2 regions of the Caballeronia sp. INML3B genome follow, and region 2 is predicted to be linked to the other one. Evidence: riboswitches for the same ligand, from Rfam matches in the RefSeq annotation. Region 2 holds a riboswitch; the other holds the start of a gene.
The links. A riboswitch is a leader RNA that binds a small molecule or an ion and turns the genes downstream of it on or off. The one in region 2 is predicted to bind glycine.
Positions count from the first base shown of each region.

Region 1: linked by a shared signal. The riboswitch ahead of gcvT (glycine cleavage system aminomethyltransferase GcvT) and the one ahead of NCS58_RS29160 (D-amino acid dehydrogenase) in region 2 are both predicted to bind glycine.

Region 1 is NZ_JALQDI010000001.1:28,667-36,245, reverse strand. Features, by position in the region: gene NCS58_RS00160 (UvrD-helicase domain-containing protein) at 1-1,213, opposite strand, end outside; gene NCS58_RS00155 (oxidoreductase) at 1,359-2,405, shown strand; glycine riboswitch at 2,488-2,590, shown strand; glycine riboswitch at 2,601-2,732, shown strand; gene gcvT (glycine cleavage system aminomethyltransferase GcvT) at 2,848-3,972, shown strand; gene gcvH (glycine cleavage system protein GcvH) at 4,034-4,414, shown strand; gene gcvP (aminomethyl-transferring glycine dehydrogenase) at 4,468-7,398, shown strand; gene NCS58_RS00135 (alginate lyase family protein) at 7,523-7,579, shown strand, end outside.
Region 2 is NZ_JALQDI010000073.1:22,616-30,194, forward strand. Features, by position in the region: gene NCS58_RS29135 (hypothetical protein) at 1-93, opposite strand, end outside; gene NCS58_RS29140 (FAD-dependent oxidoreductase) at 109-1,815, opposite strand; gene NCS58_RS29145 (MFS transporter) at 1,837-3,192, opposite strand; gene NCS58_RS29150 (LuxR C-terminal-related transcriptional regulator) at 3,333-4,151, opposite strand; gene NCS58_RS29155 (cation:proton antiporter) at 4,209-5,462, opposite strand; glycine riboswitch at 5,583-5,656, shown strand; glycine riboswitch at 5,667-5,771, shown strand; gene NCS58_RS29160 (D-amino acid dehydrogenase) at 5,837-7,111, shown strand; gene NCS58_RS29165 (VOC family protein) at 7,151-7,579, shown strand, end outside.

The DNA.
Region 1 (7,579 bases), on a different contig from region 2:
CGATCAGGCGCAGATACGCGATGAGATCCTTGATCTCCGCCTTGTCGAAAAACGACTGCCCGCCCGACAGCACATAAGGAATGCGCTCGCGCCGCAGCACTTGCTCGAAGATGCGCGCCTGAAAATTGCCGCGATAAAGAATCGCGTAGTCGCGGAACTGCGTGCGCCGCTCGAACTTGTGCGCCGAGAGCCGGAACACGACGGATTCCGCCTCGTGCTCCTCGTCGTTGCAGCCGGTGACGGTGATCGTGTCGCCCATGCCGTGCTCGGACCACAGTTTCTTTTCGAACAGCTTCGGATTGTTCGCGATGACATTGTTCGCCGCCGTCAGGATGCGCACCGTCGAGCGATAGTTCTGCTCCAGCTTGACGACGTGCAGCTTCGGAAAATCCTTGCCGAGCTGCGCGAGGTTTTCGAGCGTTGCGCCGCGCCAGCCGTAGATGGCCTGATCGTCGTCGCCGACCGCCGTGAACGCCGCGCGCGGGCCGGCGAGCTGCTTCAGCAATTCGTACTGACAGGCGTTGGTGTCCTGATACTCGTCGATCAGCAGATAACGCAGGCGGTTCTGCCACTTGTCGCGCACCTGCTCGTTCTCGGCGAAAAGCTGCGCGGGACGCAGGATCAGATCGTCGAAATCGAGCGCCTGATACGCGTGCAGCGTCGCCGCATAGCTGCGATACACGATCGCCGCCTGGTGCTCGTCGTCGTTGCTCGCGAGCACGGACGCCTGATCCGGCGACACCATCGCGTTCTTCCACAGCGAGATGATCGACTGGATCTTGCGGATCAGACCCTTGTCGGTCGTGCCGAGTTGTTCCTGGACCATGCCGAAACAGTCGTCCGAATCCATGATCGAGAACTGCGGCTTCAGCCCGACGTGCTCCGCTTCCTGCCGCATGATCTGCACGCCGAGCGAGTGGAAGGTGCAGATCGTCAATTGATTGACGGGAATCTTGCGGCCTTCCTTGCCGGGCGTCGTGAGCGTCTTGCCTTCGAGCAGCTTCGCGGTGCGCTCGCGCATTTCGAGCGCCGCCTTGTTCGTGAACGTGAGCGCGGCGATGTGCTTCGGCTCGAAGCCGCGTCCTTCGATCAGATGCGCGATCTTCTGTGTGATCACGCGCGTCTTGCCGCTGCCCGCGCCGGCGAGCACGAGACAGGGACCATCGAGATAGCGCACGGCTTCGCTTTGCGCGGCGTTGAGACCAGCGGACATCGTATTGGGCTTCTGGAGTTTGGGGCGCGCTTGCTGAAACCCGCGCGCGGAGGAGAGCGCGATGTTAACACGATAGCGGCGGCGCGGTTCCGGCCCTCGTTCGTGCCACAATATCCGATCGAATTTACGACAGGACGATGCCCGCATGAGCACAGCACTGAAAGTCGGCGTGATGGGCTACGGCCTCGCCGGCGCGACATTTCACGCACCCGTCATCGAGCACTGCGGCCGGGCGGAAGTGACGGCCATCGCGACGAGCCAGGCCGAACGCGCGACGGCGGATTATCCGAACGCGCGGATCGTCGCGGACTTCGAGGCGCTGCTCGCCGTCGACGGGCTCGAATGTGTCGTCGTGGCGACGCCGAACGACACGCACTTCGATCTCGCGCATCGCGCGTTGTCGGCGGGCAAGCATGTGGTCGTCGACAAGCCGGTCACGCTTTCCGCGCGCGACGCCCGCACGCTCGCCGATCTCGCGAAACAGAAGGGGCTGCTTTTCGCGCCGTTTCACAACCGCCGCTGGGACGGCGATTTCATGACGGTGCGCGCGCTCGTCGAAAGCGGACGGCTTGGGCGCATCACGCATTACGAATCGCATTTCGACCGTTTTCGCCCGAAAGTGCCGCAGCGCTGGCGCGAGGAAGCGGAGCGCGGCGGCGGCCTGCTGTTCGATCTGGGGCCGCATCTGATCGATCAGGCGCTGACGCTCTTCGGCGCGCCGCAGACGGTGACGGCGTTCGTCAAGGCGCATCGCGATCACGCGCACGCGCCGGATTACGTGCATCTCGTGCTCGGCTACGACGACAAGGAAGTGATCCTGCACGCCAGCGCGCTCGCGGCGCTGGAACCGCCACGTTTCGCGATCCACGGCACGCGGGGCAGCTATGTGAAAAACGGGCTCGATACGCAGGAAGACCAGTTGCGTTCCGGCATGCGGCCCGGCAATCCGGAGTTTGCGAAGAATCCGCCGGGCGTGCTGCGCGAAGTCGATGGCGATCTCGACCTGCGTCATGAATTCGCCACGAAGGACGGCGCGTATATCGAGTTTTATCGCGCGCTGGCGGCGTCGATTCAGGACGGCAAGCCGTTTCCCATTTCGCCGCAGGACGCGGTCGATACGATGACGATCATCGAACTGGCGATTCAGAGTGACCGGGAAGGGCGGCGCGTGCCGTTTCGGCAACTCGCCTGAACATCGTTCAGCGGACGTGTTCGGTGTCCATCGAACGCGCCCGAATCCGTTTGACAAGCCCTATTCGGTCGCGTAAATTCTGCCGCACGCGTCGGGAGAGCGCGTGGTTTCGTTCATGCAGCGAAGACCGCGCCGCCGAAGGGGCATACCCGCAAACTCTCAGGCAAAAGGACCGACGGCGTCGAGGAATTCGTTTCCTCGCACTCTGGAGAGCGGCAGCGGCTTCCTCATGAAGCCAGTTGCCCACCGAAGGGGCGCGCGATGAACCGCAGCACGACCGTGCACGGTTCGCGCAATCTCTCAGGTACCGAGGACAGAGGGGTCACGCATCGCATCCGCTACGGGGCATGAGCCTTGCGCGCTGCTTTCGGCAGCACGAAGAGGCATCGGCCGAGCGAAATGTGCGCGGCGTGGCCTTTTTGTTTCGCGAACCGAGGCCCCGATGACCGAACTTCAACACACGCCCCTGCACGCCGCCCACCTCGCGCTCAACGCGCGCATGGTCGATTTCGGCGGCTGGGACATGCCCGTCAACTACGGTTCGCAGATCGACGAGCATCGCGCCGTGCGCACCGACGCCGGCATGTTCGACGTGTCGCACATGCGCGTCGTCGATTTCGAGGGCGACGCCGTCCGCGAATTCTTCAGGTACGCCATCGCCAATAACGTCGACAAGCTCACGACGCCCGGCCGTGCGCTCTACTCGTGCCTGCTCAACGGCAACGGCGGCGTGATCGACGATCTGATCGTCTACTACTTTTCCGAAACGAGTTTCCGCGTGGTCGTGAACGCGGGGACGGCGGAAAAGGACATCGCCTGGTTCGGCCAGTTGAATGCCGAAGGCGAATTCAATCTTTCCATCACGCCGCGCCGCGATCTCGCGATCATCGCCGTTCAGGGCCCGACCGCGCGCGAAAAGACCTGGCAAGTGCTGCCGGACACGCGCGCGCAAACTCAGGACATCAAGCCATTCAACGCGGCCGTTTTCCCGTCGACGCAATATGGCGAGTTGATGCTCGCGCGCACCGGCTATACCGGCGAGGACGGCTTCGAGATCGTCGTTCCGGCGACACAAGTCGAAGCGTTGTGGAACGCGCTCGCCGCCGTGGGCGTGAAGCCCGCCGGCCTCGGTGCGCGCGACACGCTGCGTCTCGAAGCCGGCATGAACCTGTACGGTCAGGACATGGACGAGACGGTTTCGCCGCTCGACGCCGGCCTCGCATGGACCGTGGATCTGAAAACGCAGCGCGATTTCGTTGGCCGCAGCGCGCTCGAGGCGCACGGCTCCAAGGCCAATTTCGTCGGGCTCGTGCTGATCAAGGAAAACGGCAAGGCGGGCGGCGTGCTGCGCGCCCATCAGAAAGTCGTCACGCCGCACGGCGACGGCGAGATCACGAGCGGCACCTTTTCGCCGTCGATGCAGGAATCCATCGCCTTCGCGCGCGTGCCGGCGGCTGTCGCCGTCGGAGACACGGTGCAGGTCGTCATCCGCGACAAGCAACTTCCGGCGCGCGTGGTAAAACTTCCGTTCGTGCGCAACGGCAAGGTTCTCGTCGAGCTGTCGTAACGCCGTCGCGCCCGTTTCCTCGAATCAAGAACCTCACGAAAGCACACGCAAGGAGCATCCAATGAGCATCCCGGCCGATCTGAAATACACCGAATCGCACGAATGGGTCCGCACCGAATCCGATGGCACGCTGACCGTCGGCATCACCGATCACGCGCAGGAAGCGCTCGGTGACATCGTCTTCGTCGAGCTGCCCGCGGCGGGCAAGACCGTGACCGCGGGCGATGCGATCGCCGTCATCGAATCGGTGAAAGCGGCATCGGACATCTACGCGCCGGTCTCGGGCGAAATCGTCGCATCGAACGACGCGCTCACGTCGGCGCCCGATCAGGTGAACGGCGCGCCGTACGAAAGCTGGCTCTTCAAGATCAAGCCGGCGGGCGACGCCGGCCTGGACAAGCTGCTCGACGCCGAAGGCTACGGCAAGTCGATCGGCGAATAACTCATCTCAATGACGATTGCGGCTCAACGGTGAGCCGCATCGCAGGAACTCACATGAAGCTCGAACACCCGGATCGCCTGATGAACCGCACTTCCCTGTCACTCGCCGCGCTCGAATGCCACGACGCATTCGCCGAGCGGCACATCGGCCCCGATGAAGCGGACCAGCGCGCGATGCTCGAAGCGCTCGGTTTCGCGTCGCGTGCGGCCTTCATCGACGCGGTGATTCCTGAATCGATCCGCCGCAAGGAAACGCTGCCGCTCGGCGCGTTCACGCAGCCGAAGAGCGAAGCGGAAGCGCTCGCGTCGCTGCGCCGGCTGGCGGACGAGAATCTGGTGTTTCGAACCTACATCGGCCAGGGTTATTACGGCACGCACACGCCGGCGGTGATCCTGCGCAACGTGCTCGAAAATCCGGCGTGGTACACGGCTTACACGCCGTATCAGCCGGAGATTTCGCAAGGCCGTCTGGAAGCGCTGCTCAATTTCCAGCAGATGGTGATGGACCTGACCGGCCTTGCGATGGCGAACGCCTCGCTGCTCGACGAAGCAACGGCCGCAGCCGAAGCGATGACGCTGCTGCAACGCGTCGGCAAGCCGAAATCGAACGTGTTCTACGTCGCCGATGACGTGCTGCCGCAGACCATCGAAGTGGTGAAGACGCGCGCGAAGCCCGCGGGCATCGAAGTGAAGGTCGGCCCGGCCGCGGATGCTGCGAGCGCGAACGCGTTCGGCGTGCTGCTGCAATACCCCGGCGCGAATGGCGATGTGCGCGACTATCGCGCGCTCGCGGAAGCAATCCACGCGGCGGGCGGCCATGTCGTCGCGGCGGCGGATCTGCTCGCGCTGACGCTCATCACGCCGCCGGGCGAATGGGGCGCGGATGTCGCAATCGGCAATACGCAGCGTTTCGGCGTGCCGGTCGGCTTCGGCGGGCCGCATGCGGCGTACATGGCCGTGCGCGACGAATTCAAGCGCCAGATGCCGGGGCGTCTCGTCGGCGTGACCGTCGATGCGCAAGGCAATTCCGCGCTGCGCCTCGCGCTGCAAACGCGTGAACAGCACATTCGCCGCGAAAAGGCGACGTCGAACGTCTGCACGGCGCAAGCGCTGCTCGCGATCATGGCCAGCATGTATGCCGTCTATCATGGCCCGCGCGGCCTGAAGACGATCGCGTTGCGCGTGAACCGCGTGGCGTCCATTTTTGCGGCCGGCGTGAAGAAGCTCGGCTATGCGATCGCCAACGACACGTTCTTCGACACGATCACGATCGACAGCGGCGCGAGCACGACCGCGCTGCATCAGGCTGCGTACGCCGCGCATATCAACCTGCGCCACGTGAGCGCGACGCAAGTCGGCGTATCGCTCGATGAAACCACCACGCGCGACGACCTGCTCAAGCTCTTCGCGCTGTTCGCCGAAGTCGCGGGCAAGACCGAAACGTTCGATATCGACGCGCTCGATCAGGCCGCAGCCGATCCGCTGCCGGCGCAACTACATCGCACGAGCGCGTACCTCACGCATCCGGTCTTCAATCGCCATCACTCCGAACACGAAATGCTGCGCTATCTGCGCAGCCTCGCCGACAAGGATCTCGCGCTCGACCGCACGATGATCCCGCTCGGCTCCTGCACGATGAAGCTCAACGCGACATCCGAAATGCTGCCCGTCACGTGGCCCGAGTTCGCGCAGATTCACCCGTTTGCGCCCGGCGAGCAAACGGTCGGCTATCGCACGATGATCGATCAGCTCGAACAGATGCTCGTCGCGTGCACGGGTTACGCGGCTGTTTCGCTGCAGCCGAACGCCGGCTCGCAAGGCGAATACGCGGGGCTGCTCATCATCCACGCGTATCACGAATCGCGCGGCGAAGGGCATCGCAATGTGTGCCTGATTCCGGCGTCCGCGCACGGCACGAATCCGGCGTCGGCGCAGATGGCGGGCATGCAGGTCGTCGTCGTCGCGTGCGATTCGAACGGCAACGTCGATATCGAAGATCTGAAGGCGAAGGCCGAAAAGCATTCAGCGAATCTCGCGTCGATCATGATCACGTATCCGTCGACGCACGGCGTATTCGAGCGCAACGTCCGCGAGATTTGCGACATCGTGCATTCGCACGGCGGCCAGGTGTATGTCGACGGCGCGAACATGAACGCCATGGTCGGCCTGTGCGCGCCTGGCCAGTTCGGCGGCGACGTGTCGCACCTGAACCTGCACAAGACGTTCTGCATTCCGCACGGCGGCGGCGGGCCGGGTGTCGGTCCGGTTGCAGTCGGCGCGCATCTGGCGAAGTTCCTGCCGAATCAGGCATCCACGGGTTACAAGCGCGACGACGCGGGCATCGGCGCGGTGTCGTCGGCGCCTTACGGCTCGGCCGCGATCTTGCCGATCTCGTGGATGTACATCGCGATGATGGGCGCGCAAGGTCTCACTGCCGCCACCGAAAGCGCGATCCTCGCGGCGAACTATGTCGCCAAGCGTCTCGCGCCGCACTATCCGGTGCTGTACAGCGGCGCGGGCGGACTCGTCGCGCACGAGTGCATTCTCGACGTTCGGCCGATCAAGGAATCGAGCGGCATCTCGGTGGAAGACGTGGCGAAGCGCCTGATCGACTACGGCTTCCACGCGCCGACGATGAGCTTCCCCGTGCCCGGCACGCTGATGGTCGAGCCGACGGAATCGGAATCGAAGGAAGAGCTCGACCGCTTCATCGACGCGATGATCGCGATCCGCGAGGAAATCCGTGCGGTGGAAGAAGGCCGCGCCGATCGCGAGGACAACGTGCTGAAGAACGCGCCGCACACGGCGACGGTCGTCGCGGCGGATGACTGGACGCACACGTACACGCGCGAGGCGGCGGCGTATCCGGTGAAGTCTCTGGTGGCGCGCAAGTACTGGTCGCCGGTCGGACGCGCGGATAACGCGTATGGCGATCGCAATCTGATGTGCTCGTGCGTGCCCGTATCGGAGTACGCGGACGAGTAAGGCATCGCGAAGGACCTGAGAGGGCGCCGCCCGGAAGCGTAAAGCATTGTCGGGCGGTTTTGCGGCGCGTTCCAGAACAGCTAACATCTCACCCCGGACCAAAAAGCCAAACCAGGGAGTTCACATGGCGTTCAAGGTGCGAGAGGTGAAAGGGACGATCCGCGCGCGCGCGGCGCGAGCG
Region 2 (7,579 bases):
GCGCGCGAGAAACAGCGACGTCTTCGCTTCGCCGAGTTGCGTCATCGTCTTGCACAGGCGCGTGTAGACAGCGTCGAGTTGTGCATCGTTCATGATGTTCTCCATCGTTCAATCGGTTGATGCGCACAGCGCGCGTGCAATCGCCGCGTCGATATCGCCGGGTTGCGCATCGCGCCAGCGGCCGAGCACATGGCCATCGGGCCTGAGCACATACACCGCGCCGGGCCGGGCGTCGTATCGCTCGAAGATGCGTCCCGTGTGATCCCATGCATGCACGCCCTGCGTGCGCGGATGCAAATGCGCGCTCAACGGCACCGCCTTGAACGGCAATCCGCGCGAGCGCAACGCGTGCGCCAACGTCGCGAACGCGGCGGGCAGCATGCCATCGTCGGTAAAGCACAGCGCGGTGAAGCTCGGGCCGGCGAGATCGGTCAGATGCGCTTCGCGTCCGTGCCCGGCCTCGACGATCGTCACCGGATACTCGGTCAGCACCGCGCCGGGAACAGGACCCGATGCGAATGCATCGCGATCGACGACGTTCAAGGGCGAGGCCGCGTACGTGATCGCGGACGTCTGGCGCGGATTGATCAGCGAACGCACTTCGGGATGTTTCGCCGCGAGACTCAATACGGCCGTGCGCATGAGATCGAAGGCGAACGAAGGCGGTGCCATGAACTCAGTGCTCTTCGTGCCGTAGCTCAGATTCTCGTGCGTGGCGGCGACGCGTTCGTCGGAATAGCTGTCGAGCAGCGTATCGGAGGCAAGTCCCTTCACGACGAACGCGAGTTTCCACGCGATGTTGTCGGCATCGTCGATACCGGAGTTCGCGCCGCGCACGCCGAAGATCGGCACGAGATGCGCGGCATCGCCCGCGAACATCACGCGCCGGTGGCGATAGCGTTCGAGCGTCAACGCATTGGCCTTGTAGATCGTGATCCAGATCGGCGACCAGGCGCCCGTTTCGCCCATCATGTCGAGCAGGCTTTGCACGCGCGGCATGACGTTATCGGGCTTCACGGCTTCGTCGGCATCCTCGCCGTCGCGTAATTGATAGTCGATGCGCCATACGTTGTGGGGCTGTTGGTGCACGAGCACGGTCGAGCCCGGATTCGACGATGGGTCGAAGTACGCGAGCCGCTCTGTCGGCCGCTCGCTCTCCAGTTCGATATCGACGATCACATAACGCCCTTCGTAGCTCGTTCCTTCGAGCTGAAGACCGAGCGCTTCGCGTATCGTGCTGCGGCCGCCGTCGCTCGCGACGACCCAGCCGGTTTCGAGCGCGTAATCGCCTTCGGGTGTCGTGAGTTGCAGCGTCGCGCCATCGTCGCGCGCGTCGATCGATTTCACGCGCGTTTGCCAGCGAATATCGATGAGGTCGGCGCGCTTCTCGGCGGCATCGAGCAGAAACTGTTCGATGTGATACTGCGCGAGATTGACCATTGGCGGCAGCTTCTGGTTTTCGTCCTGCGGCATCGTGAAATGCAGCACTTCCGTGTCGCGATAGAAGCTTCGGCCGCCCGTCCACGGCAGGCCCGTTTTCAGAAAGCCGCCGAGCGCGCCCAGGCGTTCGATGATTTCCAGGCTGCGCCGCGAGATGCAGATCGCGCGGCTGCCGTGACAGACCGAATCGTCCGCTTCGATCAGCACCGAGCGCACGCCATGATTCGCGAGCCCGAGCGCGACCGCGAGTCCGACCGGACCGCCGCCGACGATCGTCACGTCATGACGCTTCACTTCGACGCCTTGTTCCAGCGCCGGAACGCGCGCCGCATACTTTTTCGCCGTGAACGGATACGGCTTGAATGGCTTGTTCATCGAGTGCTCCTTGCGTGTTCCTCAAACGGCTTGCGCTGCGTTTTGCCTGATCGGCAACATCATGACGATGACCGCGCCGATTGCGAGCAACACCGCCGAATAGATCAGCCCCGACGTGAAGCTGTGCGTCGCGTCCTTCAGCCAGCCGACAATCAGCGGATTGAGCGCCGAGCTGATGTTGCCCGTCGCATTGATGACCGCGATGCCGATGGCGCGCGCCCTGAAGCTCAGTGCGTGATCGGGCGTGGTCCAGAAGATCGACATCGCCGTGTATGAGCCCGCCGACGCGAGGCATACGCCAAGCATGCGCAGCGCGGGGTTCGTCGAGCATGCGGTGCAGAGCCAGCCCGCGGCGGAGAAGAGCATCGGCAGCATCAGGTGCCATTTGCGCTCCTGCTTGCGATCCGAGCGGCGGCCCCAGACGATCATCGCGACGATCGTGCAGACCTGCGGAATCGCCGCGAGGAGGCCGATCGTGCGATTGCTCGCATCGGCGCTGAAGCTCTTGACGATGAGCGGCGTCCATACGGCGACCATCGCGAGCGTGTTCACGAGGCAGAAGTACGCGATCGCGAATTTCACCACGGTCGGCGAAAGCAGTTCCGCCACGATGCTCGTGCCGCGTGCATGCTGCGCCGGAGCGCTCGCGTCGCCGGAATGGTCAGATGCGAGCGTGTCGGCAAGCGCGCGCTTTTCGTCGGTATCGAGCCAGCGCGCGTTGCCGGGGTTGTCGTCGAGATAGCGATAGACGACGAGGCCGAGCACTGCCGACGGCAAGCCTTCCAGCAGGAAGAGCCACTGCCAGCCCTTCAGGCCGAGCGTGCCGTCGAGCCCGAGAATGAAGCCTGAAAGCGCCGAGCCGACGGCCGCGGTCACGGGCATCGCGATCATGAAAAGCGCATTGGCGCGCGCACGGTATGCGCCGGGAAACCAGTACGTGAGATAAAGCAGGATGCCGGGCAGGAAACCCGCCTCCGTCACGCCGACCAGCACGCGCAATACATAGAGCGACGCGGGGCTCGTCGCGAACATCGTGGCCGTCGACGCGAGGCCCCACGCGACCATGATCGTGCCGATCCAGCGGCGCGCGCCGATACGCGCGAGCACGATGTTGCTCGGAATGCCGCACGCGATGTACGCGACATAGAAGAGCGTCGTCGCAAGGCCGAATTGCGTGCTGGTGAGGCCGAGGTCCTTCATCATCGTCAGGCCGGCGAAGCCGATGTTGATGCGGTCCAGAAACGAAAAGAAGAACAGCACGAAAAGGAACCACAGCAGATGCCGCGAAACTTTCGCGATGACGGGCGGCTCCTGCGTGTGCGGGTTCGATGTGCGTTGCGTCGCGTTTAATGCGCCGCTTGCGCTCGTGGTTTCCATGCTGTCGTCTCCGGTCGTGTCGCTCTGTCGGACATCTGATGCGTCGGAGTATGAAGCGCGCAATCGTGCCGCTTGTCCTCAATTTGGGTACAGCGCGAGGCCGTCAGCGGCCCGGGGAAAACACTTACGCAGGGGAATCGTCAGACCTTGCCCGGCCCGATGCACAGCGCGAACAGTTGCCGCTGGCTCGAAATGCCGAGCCTGCGGTATGCACGCTTCTGATATGTGACGACGCTCGTCGCCTTGATGCCCATCGCATCGCCGATTTCCTGCGCGGTGCGGCCTTCGAGCACGCCGGTCAGCACGTCGAGCTCGCGCTTCGACAACTCCGGGCACAGGCCGCGCACGCGCGCGAGCATCAGATGCGAGATCGGCATGTCGCGCTGCCCGCAGATCGCGTAATGATGTTTCGCCGCGTGCGCGATGAGCGGCGCCATCGCTTCGATCAACGCGATCTCGCGCGGATGGTAGTTGCCGAAGCGCGTGTCGCGATACAGGTTCACGGAGAGCCACAGATCCGCGCTCGGCTGCACGAGCAGCGACACGCGGTCCGACACGTTCGGCTGGTGATAGCACGCCGCGCGATACGCCTCGTGCGCGATGTCCTCGCTCGTCTGCCGATGCAGCACGAGCATGGAGCCGGGCTTGTCGTTGCGCGCCGAGGAAACGATCTTCTGATTGCCGTCGAGCGCGTAGAAATGGCACGCGTAGGTGTCGGCGACATCGCGCAGGAAACGCCCGCCGCGATGATCCGCCACCGACACCGTGCGCGGCCGGTTGCCGAATTCATACGCGAAGATCGTGCACTGCGAAATCGCGGCGACGTCGCCGAGCAGCTTCAGCACTTCGGCGGCGAGCGCGTTGGAATCCTCGCTGCCGATCGACGACACGAGCCCGGTCGCGCGGCTGAGATCGAGCTGCCCGTTCGATGAGACGCGGTCGAGTCGCCAGGAGCGCATGATGGGCTGAACGAGATACGTGTGGGTCCCGCTATTCTAAGCCCGCGCTCCCGCCCGCTAGCGCGCGATAGCCGAGCGCAGCGCCGCATTGCGGCGCACGATCCAGTTGAAGAGCGGCGTGGCCATCAGCGTGCTGAGCACGGCCATCAGCACGAGGATCGAAAACAGTCCGGGCAGGATCACGCCCGCCGCGAGTCCGATGTTGATGATGATCAGTTCCATCAAACCGCGCGCATTCATCAGCGCGCCGATCGCCATTGCGTCGCCGGAAGGCTCGCCATTGGCGCGCGCGGCCGCCCAGCATGCGATGCCCTTGCCGCCGAACGACGCGAGCAGGATGACGACGGCCGCAAGCATGATGGCCGGGTCCATCAGCATGTCGAGCCGCGTGTTGAGGCCCGAGTAGGTGAAGAACATCGGCAACAGAAACACGACGACGAAGGGCTGCAGCATGTCGCGCAGCTTTTCCGTCAGCGGGCCGCGCGGCAGCGCCACGCCGAGCAGGAAGCCGCCGAACACGGCATGGATGCCGATTGCGTCCATCGCGAATGCGCAGAGCGAGAACAGCACCATCACGGTGGCGAGCACGCTCGTGGGCAGCGGTGCGTGCGGATTCAATCCGGCCGCGAGCCGGCGCAGCAGCTTCCCGCCGGCGAAGATCATGAAGAGCGCGAAGGCCGCGCCGCCGCCGATCGCCGCGTAGGCGCCCATCCACGAGCCGCCGAAGCTCGCGAGCACGATCGCGAGGATGCACCACGCGGCGGCGTCGTCGAATGCGCCCGCGGTCAGCGCGAGCGTGCCGAGCGATGTGCCGGCAAGCCCCCGTTCGTGGATGATGCGCGCGAGCATCGGAAACGCGGTGATCGCGATCGCCGCGCCGAGGAAGAGCGACGCCTCGTAGAGCCGCACCTTCTCCGCGAAGAGACCGGGGATCGTGTGCAGCCACGGCGTGAGCGCGAACGCGAGCGCGAACGGCGCCACGATGCCGGCAAGCGACACGCTCATCGCGCTTCTTGCGCGGGCGCGGAAATGGTCCGCGCGAAACTCCGTGCCGACGAGGAACATGTAGAGCCCGACGCCGAGCTGCGCCGCGACGTAGAGCATGCCCATCGTCGGCTTGGGAAAGAGCGCCTGCTGCCAGTGCGGGAGAAGCATTCCGAAGAGCGACGGCCCGAGCAGCACGCCCGCGATCATTTCACCGACCACTTGCGGCTGGCCGACGCGCTGCGCAAGCCTGCCGACAAGCTGGCTCGCGAGCACGATCACCGCGGCCTGCGCGAAAAAGTAGACGGACAATTGGGAAGACGGCATTTTTGAGCTGCGAAAGAACGAACGACGGGAGTCTGACGGCGAGCGCGGCGGTCTGTCAACGTGACGGGGGCTTGCCACGTCAGTTTTGTACCGGTATTGTCAAAAAGTTCGACAACGCGCCACGGAAGAGCTCGTCCCCCGCGACGACGCCGACGGAGCAACCGCCCCGGAAACTCTCAGGCAAAAGGACCGTGCGCGCCGGAACATCTGGAGAGCGGCGCCTGAACGCGCCCACCGAAGGGGAGCCCCGGCTGCCGACGCGAATGTCGGGCGGCCCGCGGGCGAAACTCTCAGGTACATGGACAGATGGGGCATCGGTGCCGGCTGCGGCATGTGGCCAAAGCCGGCGATGCTCAATCAATCTGGATCATGTCATGTCACGAATCGCCATCATCGGCGCCGGGATCACCGGCGTCACGACCGCTTACGCCCTTGCGCAGCGCGGCTTTCGCGTCACCGTTCTCGAGCGTCATCGCTATGCGGCGATGGAAACGTCCTTCGCCAATGGCGGGCAACTCTCGGCGAGCAACGCCGAAGTGTGGAATAGCCGTTCCACCGTGCTGAAAGGGCTCAAGTGGATGTTCACGCGCGACGCGCCCCTCCTGATGAATCCGCGGCCGGGCTGGCACAAGTACAGCTGGATCGGCGAGTTCCTGCGTCAGATTCCGAACTATCGTGCGAATGCCGCCGAGACGGTGCGCCTTGCGATCGCGGCGCGCGAGCATCTGTTTCGCATCGCGCGGGACGAGAACATCGATTTCGATCTCGAACGGCGCGGCATTCTGCATTTCTACGCGACCCGCAAGGAGTTCGACGCCGCATCGAGGGTCAACGAAATCCTGCGCGATGCGGGCCTCGACCGTCACCCGGTCGCGCCGGAAGAGATCGCATCGATCGAACCGGCCTTGCGCGGCTCGTTTCATGGCGGCTTCTTCACGCCGTCGGATTCCACCGGCGACATCCACAAGTTCACGCGCGGACTCGCCGATGCATGCGCGCGGCACGGCGTCGAGTTCCGCTACGACACGTCGGTGACATCCATCGACGAACAGGCGGGGCGGCTCACGCTGACCGTCGAGCATGCGGGCGAGGCGCAGGCGCTCCAGTTCGATGGCATCGTGATCTGCGCGGGCGTGGGCAGCCGGGCGTTTGCATCGATGGCGGGCGATCATCTCAACGTCTATCCGGTCAAGGGCTATTCGATCACCGTCTGTCTCGACGATGCGAAGAGCCGCGATCGCGCGCCGTGGGTCAGCCTGCTCGACGACCGCGCGAAAATCGTCACGAGCCGGCTCGGCGCGGACCGTTTCCGCGTCGCGGGCACGGCGGAGCTGAACGGCTTCAATCGCGATATCCGCGCGGACCGCATCGCGCCGCTCGTCGAATGGACGCGGCGTCATTTCCCCGATGTGTCGACCGCGCGCGTGATTCCGTGGAGCGGCCTGCGCCCGATGTTGCCCGGCATGCTGCCGAAAGTCGGGCAGGGCAGGCGTCCGGGCGTGTTCTATAACACCGGGCACGGGCATCTCGGCTGGACCTTGTCGGCCGCGACGGCGGAGATCGTTGCGGAGGCGGTGTTGCAGCGTTTGCCTTCGAAGCGCGTGCACGTTGGCGCGTCGTCGCGGGTGAGGATGGATACGCCGGCGTGATATCGTCGGCGCACTGTTCACTGTCCGAAGGAGCGCGAAATGGCCGAACTCGTCAATTGCCTTTGGTTCGACGGTAATGCCCGTGAAGCGGCGGAGTTCTACGCCGCCACCTTTCCCGATAGCCGCGTCGGCGCGGGCCATGCGTCCGCGAAGCCGGGCGTGGGGCAGGGGCCGGAGTTGACCGTCGAGTTCACCGTGCTCGGCCAGCGCTTCCTCGGACTGAACGGCGGCCCGAACTTCAAGCCGAACGAAGCGGTGAGCTTCATGGTGCATACCGGCAGCGCGGAAGAGACCGATCGCTACTGGAACGCGATCGTCGGCAATGGGGGCGAGGAAAGTCGGTGCGGCTGGTGCAAGGATCGCTGGGGTTTTTCATGGCAGATCACGCCGAAGCGGATGCTCGAGATTTTCAGCGGCCCCGATCGCGAAGCCGCGCGACGCGCGATGGACGCGATGATGACGATGAAG